Regions from separate parts of the Bacillus sp. M5A3_1b genome, predicted to be linked through region 1. Evidence: predicted binding sites of a transcription regulator. Region 1 holds the regulator's gene; each other region holds the start of a gene.
What was found. The regulator LexA, encoded in region 1, represses DNA repair genes until DNA is damaged. The targets are predictions, from matches to a motif close to CGAACATATGTTCG.
Positions count from the first base shown of each region.

Region 2: recN (DNA repair protein RecN) is a predicted target of LexA. The motif match lies at 5,824-5,837, and genes of this name have one in related genera.
Region 3: uvrB (excinuclease ABC subunit B) is a predicted target of LexA. The motif match lies at 5,381-5,394, and genes of this name have one in related genera.

Region 1 is NZ_JBKEZY010000014.1:78,630-86,381, reverse strand. It holds gene ACLBWW_RS26320 (bifunctional metallophosphatase/5'-nucleotidase) at 1-337, shown strand, start outside; gene ACLBWW_RS26315 (DUF896 domain-containing protein) at 377-616, opposite strand; gene ACLBWW_RS26310 (YneB family resolvase-like protein) at 662-1,318, opposite strand; gene lexA (transcriptional repressor LexA) at 1,460-2,080, shown strand; gene ACLBWW_RS26300 (DUF4097 family beta strand repeat-containing protein) at 2,169-2,975, opposite strand; gene ACLBWW_RS26295 (DUF1700 domain-containing protein) at 2,976-3,518, opposite strand; gene ACLBWW_RS26290 (PadR family transcriptional regulator) at 3,511-3,834, opposite strand; gene ACLBWW_RS26285 (ABC transporter ATP-binding protein) at 4,063-5,862, opposite strand; gene ACLBWW_RS26280 (nucleotidyltransferase domain-containing protein) at 5,874-7,061, opposite strand; gene ACLBWW_RS26275 (lasso peptide biosynthesis B2 protein) at 7,063-7,536, opposite strand; gene ACLBWW_RS26270 (lasso peptide biosynthesis PqqD family chaperone) at 7,573-7,752, opposite strand, start outside.
Region 2 is NZ_JBKEZY010000001.1:478,719-486,470, reverse strand. It holds gene xseA (exodeoxyribonuclease VII large subunit) at 1-950, shown strand, start outside; gene xseB (exodeoxyribonuclease VII small subunit) at 940-1,170, shown strand; gene ispA ((2E,6E)-farnesyl diphosphate synthase) at 1,170-2,060, shown strand; gene dxs (1-deoxy-D-xylulose-5-phosphate synthase) at 2,363-4,255, shown strand; gene ACLBWW_RS02480 (TlyA family RNA methyltransferase) at 4,259-5,098, shown strand; gene argR (arginine repressor ArgR) at 5,241-5,690, shown strand; gene recN (DNA repair protein RecN) at 5,957-7,696, shown strand.
Region 3 is NZ_JBKEZY010000003.1:231,907-239,658, forward strand. It holds gene ACLBWW_RS10925 (DUF4275 family protein) at 1-390, opposite strand, end outside; gene uvrA (excinuclease ABC subunit UvrA) at 450-3,320, opposite strand; gene uvrB (excinuclease ABC subunit B) at 3,332-5,308, opposite strand; gene ACLBWW_RS10940 (DUF4362 domain-containing protein) at 5,460-5,888, opposite strand; gene ACLBWW_RS10945 (hypothetical protein) at 5,935-6,555, opposite strand; gene ACLBWW_RS10950 (MerR family transcriptional regulator) at 6,552-7,313, opposite strand; gene ACLBWW_RS10955 (hypothetical protein) at 7,413-7,640, opposite strand; gene ACLBWW_RS10960 (hypothetical protein) at 7,658-7,752, opposite strand, start outside.

The DNA of each region.
Region 1 (7,752 bases):
AACTATCATCGTAAACCCTACCTTCATAGAACCGAAGCCACAACACTATAATTACGATATGTGGGAAGGGATTTCGTACGTATTAAACATTTCCAAACCTATTGGCGAGAGAGTAGAATCTTTACAGTATAAAGGCGCTCCTCTTCATATGAATGAAGAATATGACGTCGTTATGAATAATTATCGCGCAAGCGGCGGAGGAAACTTCTTTATGTTTCAAAATAAGCCCGTAATAAAAGACATACCAACAGATATGTCTGAACTTATCGCTAACTATATATTGAAGCACAAAAAGATAGAGGCATCAGTCAACAATAACTGGAAAGTTATTAAATAACCGATATAATAAATAAAAAAGATGGGCTTCGCCCATCTTTTAGTTTAATTTTGCATTATCTTGCTTTTTTAAAGCCTTTAATTTCGCCGGTGTAACATCAGTACCTTCTTCGTTAACAACTTTAATTCCTTTAAGTTCGTTTAACATATTTTGACGAAATCCTTTTAAATATTGTTCACGTAGCGATTGGCGCTCACGTTGTTCTTCTTCAGTTAAGCCTTCAGCTTTTGCTTTTTTCGCTAAGAAGTTAATGCGTTCAATGAGTTCGTGACTTTGCATCTCGAATCCCCCTTTTACTCAAAACTGATTATTATCATACAATAGTTAGTCCTCTTTATCAAGCAATTGCTTTGTATATTCTACATATCTACGATGTACAGTCGCTTTTGAAACATTATGACCAAAGCCGCGAAGCGTTGCCGCAATTTCTTCGAAAGTAAGTTCACTCTTGCGCAAACGTACAATTTCCTCAATCGGCACTTCTTTCTTCTCTCGTCCTACGCTTAAATGACGATTCTTCAAATTATTTTCTGGACGATAACCTTTTTCTACTGCACGTTGCATACCACGTTTAATTTTCAAATTATGAATCTTTCTTTGATACTCTTCAACAATCCCAATTATATCTAGTACCATCGAATCAGAGTCAGAGAGTTCTAATTCTCCATTATGCGTATGCGTATATACTTTTATTCCCTCTTTATGTAAACAGTGCATTAATGCAATCTTTGCATTCCCTCTACCAAGCCGCGTTTCATCTTGTATGAGAAGTACATCAACTTGTTCATCGCGAATTGTATCTAGCACTTCTAATATGCCATCACGTTCAATTGTATAACCACTAGCCTGCTCCTCAATCACCTTTACAACATTCATTTGATAGCGCTCAGCTAAATGCAATAATTCATCTTTTTGACGCAATAATGATGTTTCCTGTTCTTCTTTTGTTGTGCTCACACGTGCATAAATAATTGCATTCATTTTGAACCCTTCTTTCTCACTATATTTTCCTTATAGTGTATCATAAATTCGTCTTTCGTTCGAACTTATGTTTGTAGAATGTTTTTTCGCATGTTATACTTATTAATAAGAAAAATGAAAGAAAACGAGGTGTTAGAAAACATGGAGAAGTTAACGAAACGCCAGCAAGACATTCTCGACTTTATTAAGCTAAAAGTACAAGAAAAAGGATATCCACCTTCCGTACGTGAAATCGGTCAAGCAGTCGGCCTCGCTTCTAGTTCTACAGTGCACGGACATTTATCACGACTAGAAGAAAAAGGATATATTCGACGCGATCCAACAAAACCACGAGCAATTGAAATTTTAGGTGACAACCGAATGGATACAGAGACACAATCTGTTATTCAAGTTCCAATTATCGGAAAAGTTACTGCTGGATTACCTATTACAGCAGTTGAAAGTGTAGAAGATCATTTCCCACTTCCAGCTAGCATTGTCGCTGGAGCAGACCAAGTATTTATGTTACGTATTTCCGGAGATAGTATGATTGAAGCTGGTATTTTCGATGGGGATTTAGTTGTTGTTCGCCAACAACAGTCTGCATACAACGGTGAAATTGTAGTCGCTTTAACAGAAGATAACGAAGCAACTGTTAAACGTTTCTATAAAGAAAAAGACCATTTCCGTCTACAACCGGAAAACTCTTCATTAGAACCTATCATTTTAAAACAAGTGTCAGTTATCGGAAAAGTAATTGGCGTATATCGTGATTTACATTAAGAATAATAAAAGAAGATAATTACCTTATTTATATACGGTAATTATCTTCTTTTTTTGTATTTTGATAGATTTCCATACATTTTATTTCTTATGAACGAGTTTCAATCGTCACATCGCCAGCAGCTGTTTTACCACTAATCTTTTTACTACCATTGCCAATTGTTATATTTTTATTTTCTTCATTAAAAATCATTACTTCGCCAGCAGCACTTTGCCCCGTTATAACTGCATCTTGTGGTTTTTCTAATAAAGTAATATCTACATCCCCAGCGGTTGAACTTGCCTCTACATCATATTTAGGATCATGATCCATAATATGCACTTCCCCGCTAGCCGACTTCACAGTTACTTTTCCTATTACCTTCTTAAAGCTCACCTCACCAGCTTTTGAAGATCCTTCCACACTTTTTGCTGTGACATTTTTCAAATCTACTTCTCCAGCGAGTGTCCCAACACTTACACAGTCACTTTTCACATCACTTATTTCTATTTGTCCAGCTGATGAATTTATTTTTATCTCTTGGTATGAACGTTCAGGCACAAGGAGAGTTATTGTAGACGTTTGAAATCTAAAATCGTAAAAAGAAAAATCAAATGAAGCACCTTTTTCTCTTTCCCCAATAATTTTTAATGTGTCACCATCTTCAGCAATACGAACCTCGTGTTTACGTACATCTCCTGATTGCTTTACATAAAAAGAAGAGTCGGGAGATTTTTGGACAACAATATCCCCAGCATCTAACTTAACTTCTATATTTTTTAGTGTTTCGTTTTTAATTACGTCTTCTTTATTTCCTTCTTCTGCAGTTTGCACGGCTTTTTCATATGTTTGTGAAATCCCTATTACTCCAATAATGATACAAGCGATAGCTACTAACAATATTTTCTTCATCATCTACTCCCCTTTTATCATTTTGAAGTTCCATAGTACATAACGTACGCATAACTTTTTAAACCAATTCGTACTATAATAAGCGATAATACATAACAACAAACCTACCCCAACAAACGTTATACTAACGAATAAATCCAACCATATAAAAGTACCCATAAATACTTTTCCAATAACGAAAAATGGTGTCACTACACTAGCAATTCCACCGAGCCAGAAGGAAAATATAAAAGCAATAATTGCAACTAACGGGCCTAACACAATAATAAAATTAAACAAACTAAGTCCAATCGCTGCCATAACAGCCCTTGTTATATTGGTAGTTGATGGGTCCTTTTTCATTTCGTCAAAGCGATACAAAGCAAGTAAGTCTTTTGCAATTACTTTCGGAGAGCCAAGGCCCTTTATTATTTCCGATTCAGTTTTTCCTTCTTCTATTCCAAACTGAAAATGCTCTTCATAATCAAATAAAATATCTTTCCTCTCTTCTTCCGGTAACTTTCTAAGATGACTTGATAATTCTTTAAGAAACTGTTCTTTACTCATCCCATTCCACCCCTTCAATAATTTCTTGTACGCCTTTTGCAAAATCACGCCACTCCGTTACTAACAAATTCAGTTGCGTTTCCCCTTGCTCAGTTAGTTGATAATATTTACGAGGCGGTCCCTCTGTAGATTCTTTTAAATACGTTTGAAAATATCCTTCTTTCGTTAAACGACGTAATAAAGGATACACTGACCCTTCCGATATTAAAAATTTATTTGAGATTTGCTGAACAAGTTCATAGCCGTAACAATCTTTACGTTTCACAAGTGCTAAAACACACAGTTCTAACACGCCTTTTTTAAACTGAACGTTCAAAGTCAATCCCCCTTTCTCATTTCAGTACTATTCAATACACGGTACCCATTATATCCATAATATACCACTTAGTATTATTCATTGCAAGGTACTCATTTATATTTACTCCCTAAATTTAGAAAACGTACAAATAAAAGCCTGAATAATGCCCTGTTATAACTGGCCATCACTCAGGCTTTTATTCGATTCGAACTGTATGAATACAAAAATTCATTCACTCTTTCCTCTCTAAGAACCAACTTCCATTTGTGACCCTAACAAACTTCGAAATACACCTTTTCTCTCTTTAGCCAATTGATTAAATTCACCTTTTTGGACAATTTCACCTTTTCCTAAGACAATGACTTGATCTGCATTGCGTATAGTAGATAAACGATGCGCAATCACAATAATTGTCATTGTTCCTTTCAACCTTTCTATTGCTGATTGGATTTTCACTTCATTTTCAGTATCTAATGCACTCGTAGCCTCATCTAATACTAAAATCGACGGTTTTCTTAAAATAGCCCGCGCTAGTACAAGTCGTTGACGTTCACCACCTGAAAGCCTTACTCCTCGATCCCCAATTAGTGTATCAAGCCCTTTAGGAAGCGTTTGTACAAATTCAGCGGCGGCCGCAAAATTTAATGCAGACCAAATTTGTTCTTCACTTGCATTTGGCTCAATCATCAATAAATTTTCTCTTATGCTTGCATTAAATAAGAAAGGATCTTGTGGTACATAACTAATAGCCCGCCTTAATGACAATAAATTATCAGTTGTAAGGGGCGTACCATCTATTAACACTTGACCTTTTTCTGGCTGGATTAATCCCATTAATACATCAATTAATGTACTTTTGCCTGCACCAGAATGCCCCACAATGGCCGTCATACTGTTTATTGGAATTTGCACATTAATATTTTGAAGTGCGTATAAAGATTCTTGCTTATTATAACGAAAGTAAACATCCTTACACTCCATACCTTGTTTTATACGAATCCGCTCTATATGTTTTTGTTGATGTATATCCTGCATTTCAATCGCTTCCTTACATTCCTCTTGCAACTCCCATAATGACTTAAAAGCAGGAATACTTGCAGCCAGTTGTTCTAAATTTGATTGAATCGTCATGAATCTTGGCCATAGTCTGGAGAAAATGAGGATGATTAATAGTAATTGGGTGGGTTGCGCTTGAAACATACTTACTGATAATAATAAAAAAAATGCAATTAATATAGCCATTGAAACTTTATAAAACAATTGAGAGTTTGATCTTATTCTCATATACTCCATTTGCTCATTACTCATCTTTTTTGTTATAGATTGTAACCAATCTAAACGTGATGCTTCCAAAGTATTACTCTTTATATCTTTAATTCCATTAAAATGATCTGTTATACCAGAAAGATAGTCTTTTGCCAATTCTGAGGTCTTACCGCCTAGTATTCGTGCTTTTTTTATAAAAACACGAGAAGCTACCAAGAATAATAAACCAAAGACCAAAACAAATATAGTTATTTGAGGAGATAATAAAAACGCAATCCCCACCTGTATAAATGTAAACAGAATAGCAGCTAACAATTGTAAAATTAAATTAACCCCATAACTTACACGAGCTAATTCTGTAGTTAATATATTTATTAGATTTGTTTTCCTTTTCTCTAAAAAAAAACTCCACTTTGCTTTTAAAATCATACTATATGTTTCTAGTCTTAACTCTCGTATAAAAGCTTGTTGCGTTCTCGCATCCCTTAGCGTTATATTTCTTTGTAGTAAATTTTGACCTAACACTATTAGTATATATATACCTAAAATAGAAACTAGACTTGCTGTTTTAGGAAAATCCTGCAAAAACCTAGAGACAGGTGCAATAAAAGTAGTCTCCTCGCCTATATTAATTATTCCAGTCATACTTATCATAGGAATTAATAAAATAATACCTATCCCTTCAAGTAAACTTATTAAAACCATACCAAATAAATTCACATACAGTATGTTTCCCGCCGAAGAGTATAGTTTCTTCATAAAATATATAATATGATTCATCGATGTTCCCCCTATAACAAAGCCAGCTTCTTTGTTTTCCTCCAAAGACATAAAAACGGACGTAGAGGAAAATATAAAAAATGAAGAAATTTAGGTAACGGTAATGTTTTTGCATCAATTGGATAAGGATATAGTTGGCTCATAATATATAAAATTTTTTGCTGATTAGACATTAGTGAAAATAAATATCGGCTATGATAGATAAATACTTCTTCAGGGACAGGATCGGTATGCAAGTTTATCATTTGCTTGAAATAAAACAGTGCCTCTTGAGCTAACTGCTTTGAATGTTTTTTCGCTACTAATTCCATCATCCTTTCATCTAGTCGTACACCTAGCAATTGAGCTGCTAAAATTAATGCTTGTCCTCCTAAATGAAGCATTTGATATTTTCTCATTAACTTATGGATCTCACTCCAATTAAGTTCTTGATCGACAATTTTTTTTATATCTACTAACCAGCGTAATCTGGACCAACCATGTCTAGCACCATGAGATACCAAAAATAAAAATAAATCTTCCTTTCCTAACATATATACAGAATTACTCGTAAGGGTACTTTTTCTCTTTCTCCCCCAAAGCTCTTCAAACCCAGGTTCCTTACCCGGTCCGGGGTTTAACCTCCAATGAATTTCAACTTTGATCCGCTTTATTGGATGAAAAAATGTTATATGATGATGCCTCCATTTCCAATCATTTAATATCGTTTGAATATAGTCGTCTTTTACATACCCCTGCTCTAAAAGTAGCATTTCTACTTTTTCTAAATTTTGCATCGGAATTAGAACGTCCAAATCACAGGATGTTCGTAAAGAAATATCCCCATATAAATCCTGAGATAGTACAGGTCCTTTTAGAAAAATCATACGAATCTCATTTTCATTACATAGTTTATTTATTCGTTCCATTTCAGCACTTAAATAAAGCATTTGAAATGTATTTTTTTTATATTTTCTATTCAAGGTTTGTACAATATGTGAAGGAATTAGTTCCTCATCCACCTGTTTAAGTTTTTGATATATCACCGGATAAACGCGATGATGCACAGCTTGCTCAAGAAATACCTCCCAATCAATATCGGAAAACCATTCATTACTGTAAGTTTGCACTGTTTCGTCATCTTGTAACTTCAAAATTGCAAAAAGAAGTTTCAATTCCTTAGACATGAACTCTACATTAAGACCAAAATCTTTCTCCATTTTATTCTCCTTTAATAATGTCCTCACTTAGCCTCTTTGCAAATGATCCAACGACAGTAAATTTCTCCATTCCTTCTGATCCAGTAACATAAAAAGAACCGCTCCGTAACCATGCATGCGCAATTAAATCCCCATGACTATCCTTAGCAGTTCCTAAATAAAGAGTACTCTCAATGTGACGTTTTTCGAGCATTTTCATCCCAGCTATAGCTTTAACAAGACACTGACTTTCCCAAAAAGTATAACGACTCATAATAGAAATAGCTTCAGACACCTTCTTTAGTGTATCCCCATGTGGCTGAATTTGGGCAACTGATGTTTCGTTCATGTAATCCCCTAAAGAAGGTGCAACTTTGGAAAAGGTAATACTTTTTAGTACACGCGCCCACCCTAAAAAAATAAAAGCCTCTAAAAATAAAAGCTTTGTTTCCATGCTCAGCGATAAAAATACCCTTAACCTTTTCACAATATTCATTAATCCCTTCCTAACAGTTCTCTTGAAATTACGAATTTATCTATTAGATTGATCTTTTATTTGAATTAAATCTTCTTGAAACAAACACTCTAAAAAGGAAAGAACTTGCTCTTCACAATCGCCCCGTTCAATGTTGTACTTTGACAACAACGTACTGACGAGTTCAGTAACCATAATTGGAGTTTTTATTAGTTCCCAAACTTCTCCCCCTGTTTC
Region 2 (7,752 bases), on a different contig from region 1:
CTAAAACAATAGGTGTGATTACGTCGCCAACAGGGGCAGCGATTCGTGATGTTATAACAACGATTAAACGTCGTTATCCAATTGGAAATGTTATTGTGTTTCCGGTACTTGTACAGGGGGAGTCAGCAGCTCCCTCAATTGTACAAGCGATTCGTACAGCGAATGAAATGGGAGAGATAGATGTCCTAATCGTTGGGCGAGGGGGAGGCTCTATTGAAGAGTTATGGGCTTTCAATGAAGAAATGGTAGCAAGGGCAATCTTTAAGAGTGAGATCCCTATTATTTCGGCAGTAGGCCATGAAACGGACTTTACAATTGCGGATTTTGTTGCCGATTTACGTGCGCCAACACCGACTGCAGCAGCTGAGCTGGCAGCGCCTAACATTATAGAGTTACAAGAAAAGGTATTACAAAGAACTCTAAGATTGCAAAGAGCAATGAGAGAGTTAGTACATAAAAAAGAAGAAAAACTACAAGTATTGCAAAAATCTTATGCGTTCCGTTATCCAAGGCAAGTATATGAGCAAAAAGAAGAGCAATTAGATAGAGCGTTAGAACAGCTTGTTTTAGCGAAAGAGCGCTATATTGATAAAAAGGTAAATCAGTTAAAACAGCTTTCATTTTATTTAGAGAAGCACCACCCAGCTCAAAAAATTATGCAAACGAAGGTAGCGGTTGAAACATTGCAAAAGCAATTGCAACGTGAAATGCAAACATTACTTCAAACGAAAGAATTTGCCTTTGTAAGAGCTGCTCAAAAACTTGAAGCGTTAAGTCCGCTTAAAGTAATGATGAGAGGGTACGGGCTTGTATATGATGAAGAGAAGCAAGTGTTAAAAAGTGTGAAAGATGTCAGCCTTGGAGATGCTGTTTCAGTTCAATTACAAGATGGAATACTAGATTGTAGCGTATCAGGCATAGAGGAGCGTGAATTGAATAATGGAAAATAAATTAAGCTTTGAAGAGGCAATTTCGCAACTTGAGCACCTCGTTTCTAAGCTAGAGCAAGGTGACGTACCTTTAGAAGAAGCAATTTCTTATTTTAAAGAGGGTATGGAATTATCTAAGCTTTGTGATGAGAAGTTGAAGAACGTACAAGAACAAATGGCAGTTATTCTTGGGGAAGATGGAGAGCTTGAACCGTTTACTGCTTTAGGAGATGAAGCATAGTGACTATTGCTTTTGATACTTTTTTGAAAGAAAGTAAAACTTTCGTAGAAGAGAAGCTTGTAAGCTATGCAAATGAATTACAATGTCCAAATGTACTTCGTGAAGCGATGGCATATTCTTTGGAAGCGGGTGGAAAGCGTCTCCGCCCGTTACTTTTATTTGCGACATTACAAGCGTTTGGTAAAGAAAGAAATCTTGGAATAGGTGCAGCTTGTGCTCTTGAAATGATACATACATACTCGTTAGTTCATGATGATTTACCTTGTATGGATGATGATGATTTAAGAAGAGGTAAGCCCACAAATCATAAAGTATTTGGTGAAGCGATGGCAGTTTTAGCAGGCGATGGTTTGTTGACGTATGCTTTTCAAGTTATTATGGCATATGAACAAAAGGAAATCTCTGCTGAAAAAAAAGTAAGACTTGTACTTGAGCTTGCAAAAGCGGCAGGACCAGAAGGAATGGTTGGCGGACAAGTGGCAGATATGGAAGCTGAAGGGAACCAGCTTACGATTGATGAGTTGGAGTATATTCATAAGCATAAGACTGGGAAACTACTTGAATTTGCTGTACTTGCAGGATCGATACTTTCTGATGCCACAGAAGAACAAGAAGAAAAGTTACTTGCATTTGCAAAATATATCGGCCTAGCTTTCCAAATTCGAGATGATATTTTAGATGTGGAAGGAACCGAAGAAGAGATTGGAAAACCGATTGGTAGTGATGTTTCCAACGAAAAGAGCACATATACGACGTTATTTACTGTAGATAGAGCAAAGGATATTTTAGAAGAAACAATTGCAAAAGCAAAAGGTGCTATTGGTTCCTTGCAATTACAAGATGAATATTTACTATCTATTTGCGATTTGATTGCAAAACGTAATAACTAATATAACAGCGTTTCCATTTGTTGAGTCATTCATCATTTTATGATATAAATGTAGGAAAAGGTTTTTCTTTTCTTGTTATTGGCAAAAATATATGTAGATTACATTGCCGTTATCACTTCGTGTTAGCGGCTATTTTTTTCATCGCCTAAAGAAATATGGTTTATAATAGGATTAGGGCGCAATAGACTGGTTAATTGCAGGACAAGGTGAAAAATAAAAAAAGATAATTTCTTGTTTTGTGTAAATGTTTTTTATAATATTTGACATGTTGACAGATTATGAAATGAAAGTGAGTGATCCATGTGGATCTAACGCAAATTCAAAACCCTAGTTTTTTGAAAGATATGTCTATCGGTGAACTAGAGGGATTGAGTGAGGATATTCGTAAGTTTTTAATTGAAGAGCTCTCTCAAACAGGTGGACATATTGCACCTAATTTAGGTGTAGTAGAACTCACAATTGCTCTGCATAAATTATTTGATAGTCCGAAAGATAAATTTTTATGGGACGTAGGACATCAATCCTATGTACATAAAATTTTAACAGGACGTGCAAAGGAATTCGGTACATTAAGGCAATATCAAGGTCTATGTGGTTTCCCAAAACGTTGCGAGAGTGAGCATGATGTATGGGAAACTGGCCATAGTTCGACATCATTATCTGCTGCAATGGGAATGGCTCTAGCACGTGATTTAAAGAAAACGAAAGAATATGTTATACCAATCATTGGAGATGGTGCTCTAACCGGCGGAATGGCTTTAGAGGCATTGAACCATATTGGACATGAAAAAACAGACATGATTGTTATTTTGAATGATAATGAAATGTCAATTGCACCAAACGTTGGTGCGCTTCATAATGTACTGGGACGTCTACGTACCGCAGGGAAATACCATTGGGTAAAAGATGAACTAGAGTATATATTAAAGAAAATCCCAGCAGTCGGTGGGAAAGTTGCTGCGACAGCAGAGAAAATAAAAGATAGTCTTAAATATTTACTAGTATCCGGTGTCTTTTTCGAAGAATTAGGCTTTACATATTTAGGTCCAGTTGATGGGCACGATTATGAAAAGTTATTCGAAACGTTGCAATATGCAAAGAAAACAAAAGGCCCAGTGCTTGTTCATGTTATTACGAAAAAAGGAAAAGGTTTTAAACCAGCTGAGAGTGATGTTATTGGAACTTGGCATGGAACAGGACCTTATAAAATTGAATCAGGTGACTTCGTTAAACCGAAAGAAGTTGCACCAGCATGGAGTGCTGTTGTTAGTGATACAGTACTTAAGCTAGCGAGAACGGATGAGCGTATCGTTGCAATTACACCTGCAATGCCTGTTGGATCGAAACTTGAGAAATTCCAAAAAGAATTCCCGGATCGTATGATTGATGTAGGTATTGCAGAACAGCATGCTACAACAATGGCGGCGGGTATGGCAACGCAAGGAATGAAGCCATTCTTAGCGATTTATTCAACATTTTTACAAAGAGCATATGATCAAGTTGTTCATGATATATGCCGCCAAAATTTAAATGTCTTCATCGGAATCGATCGCTCTGGTTTAGTAGGAGCAGATGGTGAAACGCATCAAGGTGTATTTGACATCTCATTCTTACGTCATTTGCCGAATATGGTACTTATGATGCCGAAAGATGAAAATGAAGGGCAACATTTAGTATATACGGCGATGCAATATGAAGATGGACCAATCGCATTACGTTATGCGCGCGGTAATGGACTTGGTGTTCATATGGATGAAGAATTAAAGGCGATTCCAATCGGTACTTGGGAAACGTTAAAAGAAGGTACACAAGCGGCTATTTTAACATTTGGTACGACAATACCAATGGCAATGGAAGCAGCTGAGCGTCTTGAAAAGGCTGGAGTTTCAGTGAAAGTAGTGAATGCTCGCTTTATTAAACCGATGGATGAAGCATATTTACATGATCTCTTAGGGAAAAATATACCGATTTTAACGATTGAAGAAGCTTGCTTAATTGGTGGTTTTGGAACGGGAGTAGTTGAATTTGCGTCTGAGAACGGGTACCATAGTGCGTTAATTGAACGAATGGGTATTCCAGACCGTTTCATAGAGCACGGTAGTGTAACAAAATTATTAGAAGAAATTGGTTTAACGACAGATGCTGTTGTAGACCGTATTCATACAATGATTCCATCAAAACAAAAAAGGGCGTAACAAATGAGTGCAAAAAAAGAAAGAGTAGATGTACTATTAGTAGAGCGAGGACTTATAGAAACACGTGAGAAAGCAAAACGCGCCGTTATGGCCGGACTTGTATATGCGAATGAGATGAGACTTGATAAGCCAGGAGAGAAGATCCCACAAGATACAGAGATTACGGTGAAGGGACAAGTTATGCCGTATGTAAGCCGTGGTGGTTATAAACTTGAAAAGGCATTGGGGACATTTCACCTGGATTTACAAGATAAAGTTATGATAGATATTGGTTCATCAACTGGTGGCTTTACAGATTGTGCGCTTCAAAACGGAGCGAAATTATCTTATGCATTAGATGTAGGATACAATCAACTTGCGTGGAAATTGCGTCAAGATGAGCGTGTTGTCGTAATGGAACGGACAAACTTCCGTTACGTGACACCAGCAGACTTAGAACGTGGTTTACCGCAATTTGCTAGTATCGATGTTTCATTTATATCATTAAAGCTTATACTGCCGGTTTTAAAAACAATGCTTATGCCTAATGGGGATGTAGCAGCGTTAATTAAACCACAGTTTGAAGCTGGAAGAGAGCAAGTTGGGAAAAAAGGTATCGTTCGTGATCGAAAAGTACATGAGGCTGTCGTAGAAATGATTGTCGACTTTGCTATAAAAGAAGGATACGACGTAGAAGGTTTAACATTCTCACCAATTACGGGTGGGGATGGTAATATTGAATTTTTAATTCATCTGAAATGGCATGGTGAACGTGAGAATGGCGAAAATCATTCTCCAGTTTCTGTTGAGCAAGTAGTTACAGAGGCGCATGATGTCCTAAAACAAAAAGGAAAAGGGGAATAACATATGTTGTTCCTCTTTTTGTTGTAATTGTATAATGATTGTAAAAACAATTGTGTACAAGCAACGAATTATAAGTTAACATAAATAAGTGAAGTATACCAATGTTTAAACTATGGTAAGAGATAGTGTGAGGTGCAAATGTATGAATAAAGGTCAGCGCCATATTAAAATCAGGGAAATTATTGCGAACAAAGAAATTGAAACACAAGATGAATTAGTTGATATTTTACGTAATGAGGGATTTAATGTAACGCAAGCAACAGTATCGCGCGATATTAAAGAACTGCACTTAGTGAAAGTGCCATTACATGATGGGCGCTATAAATATAGCTTGCCAGCAGATCAACGATTTAACCCGTTACAAAAATTAAAACGCAATCTAGTGGATTCATTTGTAAAATTAGACACGGCAGGACATATGCTTGTGCTAAAAACACTGCCTGGTAACGCTCATTCACTTGGAGCACTTATTGATCATTTAGAGTGGGATGAGATCATCGGAACCATCTGTGGTGATGATACTTGCTTAATTATTTGCCGTACACCTGAAGATACAGGTGTTGTCTCTGATCGTTTCTTAAATATGTTGTAAAAAAAGATCTTGTTTGCTTTCCTCTGTAAAGTGGAAAGTGAACAGGATTTTTTTATTGGTTAAAAATGTTAATTCTTAATTGTAATATAATATTTTCTTTGAATAAAATTAGAAAATAGGTGGATTGACCCGTAAAACGAATGTTTGGTACAATGGAGCGGTTAGAAAAGTAATTTATACATACAAACATATAGTTTGACTATTTGAATGAAGAACTGAGAAAAGCCCTTAATAGGGGATTAGTTTATAACGAGGTGAATGGGGCATTGTTATCGGAATTATCGATTAGAAACTTTGCTATTATTGAGGCATTAAATATTTCTTTTCAAAAAGGGTTAACGGTTTTAAGTGGTGAAACAGGGGCCGGAAAATCGATTATTATTGATGCGATTAGTTTACTTGTAGGTGGCCGTGGTTCAGCGGAATTTGTTCGATACGGAACAGAAAAAGCTGAGATAGAAGGGCTATTTTATGTAGAAGATGATAAGCATCCGTGTATTGAAAAGGCAGAAGAGTTGGATATAGAAATAGAAGACGGCATGATTATTTTGAAGCGTGATATCGCTGCAAACGGAAAAAGTGTATGTCGTGTAAATGGGAAACTGGTCACCCTTAGTATATTAAAGGAAATTGGAAAAACACTTGTTGATATTCATGGGCAGCACGAAACACAAGATTTAATGAATGAAGAGCGTCATATGTTTATGCTTGATCATTTTGATGGAGATCGCATTGTCAAACAATTGGGTATATATCAAAATGTATACGCTGACTATGAGAAATTAAAAAAACAGTTAAAATCGTTAAGTGAAAATGAACAACAAATGGCGCATCGCTTAGATTTAATTCAATTCCAGCATGAAGAAATCAGTAAGGCGGATTTAAAGATGGATGAAGAAATTGAATTAACTGAAGAACGATTGCAAATTTCTAATTTCGAAAAAATTTACAAAGCATTAGGCGATGCATATCGCTCATTAAGCGCTGACGGACAAGGGTTAGATAATGTACGAAGCGCAATGGGACAAATGGAGAGTATTACACATTTAGATGAAGTTTATCAAGAAAATCATGATTCAATTGCAAATAGCTACTACTTATTAGAAGAAGTTGCATATCAACTTAGAGAAAAGCTCGATATGATGGAATATGATCCGAAGCGTTTAGACGAAATTGAAACGCGTTTAAATGAAATTCGTATGCTAAAGAGAAAATATGGAAATACTGTAGAAGAGATTTTAGCGTATGCTGATAAAATTGAACAAGAAATTTTTACGATTGAAAATAAAGACGTTCATATTGAAACGACGAAGAAGCAATTAAAGGAATTAGAAAGTGTTATTCTGCAAGAAGCAACGTCGTTAAGTAATATGCGTCATGAGCTTGCAGAGCATCTTACAAATGCCATTCATCAGGAATTAAAAGAATTATATATGGAGAAAACAAAATTTGAAGTGAGAATCATGAAGAGAGAAGGAAATGCTGAAGAGCCTCTTGTTGAGGGTGCCCCGGTAAGACTTACGGCGGATGGCTACGATCATGTGGAATTTTATATTTCAACAAATCCAGGTGAGCCGCTAAAACCACTTTCAAAGGTCGCTTCTGGCGGAGAGTTATCTCGTATTATTTTAGCTTTAAAAAGCATTTTTTCTAAGCATCAAGGTGTTGCATCTGTTATTTTTGATGAAGTGGATACTGGTGTAAGTGGTCGGGTTGCACAGGCTATTGCGGAAAAAATTTATCGTGTATCAGTAAACTCGCAAGTACTTTGTATTACGCACTTACCTCAAGTAGCTTCAATGGCGGATTCACATTTATTTATTCGAAAACAAGTAGCGAATGATCGGACAATTACATCAGTTACCGTTTTAACTATGGAGGATAAAGTAACAGAAATAGCTCGAATGATTTCTGGTGTGGAAATTACAGATTTAACGACAGAACATGCGAAAGAATTACTTACGCAAGCGCATCATTTTAAACAGACAGCAGAGGCTATCCAGTAATGGATAGCTTTTTTTCTCAAATAATGATTTCTTAATTCTTCCGGTTATAAATAAAG
Region 3 (7,752 bases), on a different contig from region 1:
CCAAGTAAAATCTTTGTCTACAATATAGATATCGCCTTTATACGCATCATACGTCTCCCGTAATATATCCTCGATATGTAATAAACTCGCATCTTTTATTAGTAGTACGTCATCACAATGTCGATAGAATATATGGCACTCCTTTTTCGCTTCATTATGAAACGCATTCTCCGCTTCTTCACCCTCTAAACACTTCTTTTTCTCATAACTAAATATGTGCCAAAGAAACCCACATGCATACTTATCACCATACAGAAAGATGTCTTCCTTTTCCTCATCACTTACATGATTTGCAAAGTTATCCTCCCAGCGCTTCCGAAAATAAACACCCCAACTTTGAAACTCTCTTACCTTCATGTTTTTCTTTCTTAAAACATCTGTAAACTCCATCTTTTACCCCTATGAACGAAAAACCGAGTGTCATTTCCACTCGGTTTTTCGTAATACACTTATTGAGATAACTCTACTTCTTTTATTTTCTCTTTCATTCTTGCTTTATCGCGATTTAAAATCTCTTTTAAATACTTACCTGTATACGAGCGTTCTTCTTTTACTACTTGCTCTGGCGTTCCGGAAGCAACGATTTGCCCACCTTTATCTCCGCCCTCTGGTCCAAGGTCAACGATATAATCAGCTGTTTTAATTACATCTAAATTATGTTCAATAACAAGAACTGTCTCGCCACTTTCAACAAGGCGTTGCAGCACTTCTAGAAGACGCGCGATATCATGTGCATGCAAACCAGTCGTTGGCTCATCTAAAATATATAACGTACGCCCAGTAGAACGACGGTGTAATTCAGAAGCTAGCTTCACGCGCTGCGCTTCACCACCAGATAACGTCGTAGCTGGCTGTCCTAATTTCATATAACCAAGACCTACATCTACAAGCGTTTGAAGTTTACGCTTAATTTTTGGGATATTAGCGAAGAACTCTACTCCATCTTCAATTGTCATCCCTAACACTTCAGAAATGTTCTTATCTTTATACTTCACTTCTAACGTTTCGCGGTTATAACGTTTACCATGACAAACTTCACACGGAACGTATACGTCTGGTAAGAAGTGCATTTCGATTTTAATAATTCCATCACCACGGCACGCTTCACAACGTCCACCTTTTACATTAAAGCTGAAACGTCCTTTTTGATATCCACGCACTTTCGCTTCATTCGTTTGTGCAAACACATCACGAATATCATCGAATACACCTGTATACGTCGCTGGATTAGAACGTGGTGTACGCCCGATTGGCGATTGATCAATATCAATTACTTTATCTAAATGTTCAAGACCTTTAATTTCTTTATGAGTACCTGGCTTCGCTTTCGCTTTATATAACTTTTGCGCTAATGATTTATATAGTACTTCATTAATCATCGTACTTTTACCGGAACCAGATACACCCGTTATCGCTACAAACGTACCAAGCGGGAATGACATCTTTGCATTCTTTAAGTTATTCTCTTTTGCACCGACAATTTCCACTTTACGTCCGTCACCTTTACGTCTTTCAAGTGGAACTGGAATAAACTCTTTACCGCTTAAATACTTCCCTGTTAGCGAATTCTCATCTTGCATCACTTCAGCTGGCGTACCCGCTGATACAACTTGACCACCGTGAATACCTGCACCAGGTCCGATATCAAGTAAATAATCAGCAGCCATCATCGTATCTTCATCATGTTCAACGACAATTAACGTATTCCCTAAATCACGCATCTCTTGCAACGTACGAATAAGACGATCGTTATCGCGCTGATGCAAGCCGATTGAAGGCTCATCAAGAATGTAAAGTACGCCAGTAAGACGAGAACCGATTTGTGTCGCTAAACGAATACGCTGCGCCTCACCACCTGATAAAGTTCCTGCGGCACGACTTAACGTTAAATAATCTAAACCGACGTTCACTAAGAATCCAACGCGCTCCTGGATTTCTCTTAAAATTAAATGAGCAATTTTTTGTTGTTTCTCCGTTAGCTCCACATTCGAGAAGAATTCCTGTACTTCTTGAACAGAATACTTCGTTACATCAGCAATCGTTTTATCACCAACGAAAACAGCTAAACTCTCTGGCTTTAAGCGTCCACCTTTACACTTCGGACAAGCTTGCTCTGCCATATATTTCTCCATTTGCTCACGAACATAATCAGAACTCGTTTCACGATAACGACGTTCGATATTTGGAATAACACCTTCAAATAAAATCTCATTTTCCTTTACTTGACCAAATTCATTTACATAGCGGAAATAAACTTTTTCTTCTCCGCTTCCGTACAACACTTTATCAAATAAATCTTTCGGTATATCTTTCACAGGTATATCCATATCAACACCGTAATGATTACATACAGATTGTAAAAGCTGCGGGTAATATTGTGAGCTTGTCGGCTCCCAAGGCGCAATCGCATGTTCATTTAATGATAAATCCCAATTCGGAATGACAAGTTCTAAATCTACCTCTAACTTTGAACCAAGTCCATCACAAGAAGGACATGCCCCGAATGGACTGTTGAATGAGAACATGCGCGGCTCTAATTCTCCGATTGAAAAACCACAATGCGGACAAGCATGATGTTCACTAAATAGAAGTTCCTCTTCTCCCATTACATCAATTAACACTCGGCCCCCGCCAAGCTTTAATGCACTTTCAAGAGAATCCGCAAGACGGCTTGCAATCCCTTCTTTTACAACAATACGGTCAATTACAACTTCAATGGAATGCTTCTTATTTTTATCTAGCGCAATATCTTCAGATACATCTAACATTTCACCATCAACACGTACACGAACATACCCTTGCTTCTTAATATCTTCAAGCACTTTCACATGTGCACCTTTACGCCCAGAAACGATAGGAGCTAACACTTGTAATTTCGTACGTTCAGGATATTCAAGTACACGGTCTACCATCTGCTCTACTGTTTGTGATGTAATTTCAATACCATGATTCGGACAAATTGGCGTACCAATTCGCGCAAATAATAAACGTAAATAATCATAAATCTCCGTTACCGTTCCAACTGTTGAACGTGGATTACGACTTGTCGTTTTTTGATCGATTGAAATCGCTGGAGATAAACCTTCAATCGTATCCACGTCAGGTTTATCCATTTGTCCTAAAAACTGGCGCGCATACGCAGATAACGATTCTACGTATCTGCGTTGCCCTTCTGCATAAATCGTATCAAACGCTAATGATGATTTCCCTGAACCAGACAATCCCGTCACAACAACAAGCTGATTTCTCGGAATGGTTACATCAATATTTTTTAAGTTATGTGCTCTAGCACCTTTTACGACAATAAAATCCTTGCTTATGCTCACTCTGTTCACCCTTCCGCTTTTAATTCTAATAGTAAATCTCTTAATTCAGCTGCACGCTCGAAATCTAACGCTTTTGCTGCTTCTTTCATCTCTGCTTCCATCTTCGCAATTGTCTTTTCACGCTCTTTTTTCGTCATCTTCTTAGCTGGTACTGCTTCATATGTTTCCGGTTCTTCAGCAGCTGTCGTTGCACGGATAACATCACGCACGCCTTTTTGAATCGTTTTCGGCGTAATACCATGCTCTTTATTGTAAGCTTCTTGTATAGTACGACGGCGCTGCGTTTCTTCAATTGCAATTCCCATTGATCTTGTTATACGATCTGCATACATAATAACGCGGCCGTTTTCATTACGTGCTGCACGACCGATTGTTTGAATTAATGAACGCTCTGAACGCAAGAACCCTTCCTTATCAGCATCTAAAATAGCTACAAGTGATACTTCTGGAATATCTAATCCTTCTCGTAATAAGTTAATACCGACAAGTACGTCAAACTTACCAAGGCGAAGGTCACGGATAATTTCAATACGTTCTAACGTTTTAATTTCAGAGTGGAGATAATTCACTTTAATTCCTACATCTTTTAAGTAGTCTGTTAAATCCTCTGACATTTTCTTCGTTAAAGTCGTAATTAATACACGTTCATTTTTGGCAATGCGATCTTGAATTTCTCCTAATAAATCATCAATTTGCCCTTCAATTGGTCGTATATCAATTGGTGGATCTAAAAGCCCTGTTGGACGAATAATTTGTTCTATTACCTCCGGTGCCTGCTCTAACTCGTACGGTCCTGGCGTTGCCGAAACGTAAATAACTTGATTCGTTTTTCCTTCAAACTCATCAAACGTAAGCGGTCTATTATCTAAAGCTGATGGCAAACGGAACCCATGATCCACAAGTACTTGCTTACGTGCTTGGTCCCCGTTATACATCGCTCTTACTTGTGGTACTGATACGTGTGACTCATCCATAACAATTAAGAAATCTTCCGGGAAATAGTCTATTAACGTATATGGCGTTGCACCCGCCGGACGAAGTGTTAAATGACGGGAATAATTTTCAATCCCTGAACAAAAGCCCATCTCACGCATCATTTCTAAATCATAACGTGTACGCTGTTCTATACGCTGCGCTTCTAACAACTTGCCATTATCATTTAATTCCTTTAAACGTTCTTCTAATTCTTTTTCTATATTTTCAATAGCGACCTTCATTTTTTCCTCACGTGTAACGAAGTGAGATGCTGGGAAGATTGCTACATGATCACGTTCTGCTAATACTTCACCTGTTAACGCATTTACTTCGCGAATACGATCGATTTCATCGCCAAAAAATTCAATTCGAATACAATGCTCATCAAGTGATGCTGGGAAGATTTCAACTACATCTCCGCGCACACGGAATGTACCACGCTTGAAATCAATGTCATTACGTCCATACTGCACATCAACAAGTTCACGAAGCAATTGATTGCGGTCCTTTTCCATACCAACTCTAAGTGAAACAACTAACTCGCGGTATTCTTCTGGAGAACCTAAACCATATATACACGAAACACTCGCAACAATAATCACATCATCCCGTTCAAATAGTGCAGATGTTGCTGAGTGACGCAATTTATCGATTTCATCATTAATCTGCGCATCTTTTTCAATAAACGTATCTGTTTGAGGCACATACGCTTCTGGCTGATAATAATCGTAATAACTAACAAAATATTCAACTGCATTATTCGGAAAAAAATCTTTCAGCTCACTATATAACTGTCCTGCTAACGTTTTATTATGAGCCATAACAAGTGTTGGCTTCTGCACTTCTTTAATGACATTTGAAATCGTAAATGTCTTACCCGTTCCTGTTGCTCCAAGCAACACTTGCTTTTTCTTCCCACTATTAATTCCCTCTACAAGCTTTTCTATAGCTACCGGCTGATCACCTTGCGGGGAATAAGCTGAGATAATTTCAAATTGATGTTCCAAACAAAACCGACCTCCTCGTAAAAAATCTGTATTCCCATTTTACCACGAATGCTCATAAAAAAACCAAGAAAACGAACAGATATTCGGTAAAATTTTCGACAATATATACATAGAAAAAGGAAGGAGTAAAAACTTCCTTCCTCTACTAACTCTATTTTTTAGGTACATATAATAAATCATATCCATTGCGCCCATTTTTACTCGTACAATCTATTAACCTATAAGTGATTTCTAATTCTCCCTGCTCTTTAACAATACTTTTGCAACTATCTTTATGTAATCCTTTATGCTCACCAGCAAATTGGTCTTTTCTATTATCTAACACATAAAGTATATCGTTCTCACTATGCTCTACCGTTTGAAAAATCGGATCACCTTCATGGGTATACTGCACAATTCTTATTTTATCAACTTTCCCTTGGTCAACATTCAAAACGAACTTTTCAAAATTATCTAGATTGGAAATTACTGCTCTCTTTACAATGACATCATTCTTCTTATCAATGTCAATGTTAGGTTGTGAGCATGCTACTAAACTAAAGAGAAATAAGCATATAAAACCTGTTTTTCCTATTGTTATCCTCTCCTATACAAACTATTGGTATACTAGAAAAAGCTACTTTCCTCTATGAAAGTAGCTTCTCTTTTTCTTTTTCCTTCTTTGGGAAAAGAACATATGAAAATGAAATAACTGTATCCACTAAAAGTATAATCGCCCAAACTTGGCTAACACGACTTGCTTTTTCATTTAAAACAATCCCCGTTTCTAACCAATTATGCCATTGTTCAAACGGGACAAAACCGTACAGAAAGAAAAAGAAAATATGCGCAACAACGAATAAAACAAGATGTAATAACCAATTTTTTATTTCCTGTTTCGCATAGGCCATACCTGTTAATTCTACGTGCTCTTCCATAGTTGGCGCTGGTTCATTCCGCCATTTCGCAACTAGCTTTTGCGCAAACATATCAAGCTTCTTCAAATCCTTTTTCCCGTAGAAAACTGCATACAATAAAATAATTACCGTAATGATTTGAAAGTTAGAGAACTTCCCTGTTTGATAATAGTCCACTACCCCTAAGGTTAAAATAAACACTTCATTTACGAGGAGTACAATCCCCATAATAAAGCTCGCCTTCTTCAAACGGAATCCGTAACGAAGTAAAAAGAAGCCGATAGCCGATAACCAAAATACAATCTCTGCCCCAATTAAAAAATACCAACGATATTCTGCAAGTATACTCATTTATCCATCTCCTTTTCATCATATATACGAAAAGCTTCTTCCATATATAATAAAAGTTCTTCTTCAATTGGATACATGCTCATTTTCTGTGAATCTTCCTTCGATTTTCTAACTTCCCATAACTTATCTAAAAACGCTTCGTCACCATTGGCCATTTCTAAACATTTCTGCATTAATCTCTTCGTTGCCCCTTGTACCTCATCACTCGCTGCTTCTTTGCCGTCTTTCATAAAAGTACGTAATTGCTTTAATAAATCTACCCATTCTAAAACATTCGGATCTTCTTCACTCATATTTGGCAAGTTATGAAGCAATTTTTGTTCTTCCTTTGAAAATACTTCATTTTGAAATATTTCACGTATACGAGACGACTGTTTCGAAAGCTGGATCAGTTCAAACATAACTTTCCAATCAAGTTCCCCTTCCACATCTACCGAATAAACAACAGCTTGTAATACGCGCTCCATTCGATTGAATTTCTTTTGTTCTTCCTTTACAAATCTAAGTTGTTTTTCAAGCGAATCCTTTAAGTTAAGCTCACCTTTTACTAACATATTCGCAGACTCTTTTAATGAAAATCCCATTTCCTTTAAAAATAAAATTTGTTGCAGCCTTATTACGTCAGCTTCACTATATAAACGATGCCCGCCTTCTGTTTTCCCGCTCGGCTTTAATAAATCTATTTGATCATAATAACGTAATGTACGTACTGTTACCCCTGTTTCTTTCGTCAATTGTTGTATTGAAATCACTACCATCACCTCTTCCTCTTCATTATAAAAGATGACGTAACGTCACTTTCAAGCCTTTTGTAAAAAAATACAAAAAGCTGTTTATACTCTTTGTATAAACAGCTTTTACGGAAATAACCCTTTTTGTACAGCAAGCCCACAAAATAAAATAAGTGCGCCAACAACAACACTCGTTGCTGTTTTATGATAATGAGCTGAAACTAATAAATAATATGATAAACCTACAGTACCAAGCATAATAAAAATACTCGGTACTGGATTACGAGAGAAATTCTGCATTCCCCAAAACAAAGCAAAAATAGCCGTAGCGACACATAATACCGGTAATCCCATCCCAGTTCCCCTTTTTTCTACCTATTCCTTGTTGCTAACACACTCGTCGATGCCATACTTATTAATAAACCAAAAATGACAATATATAATAACTCATTTACATGTACTGCTT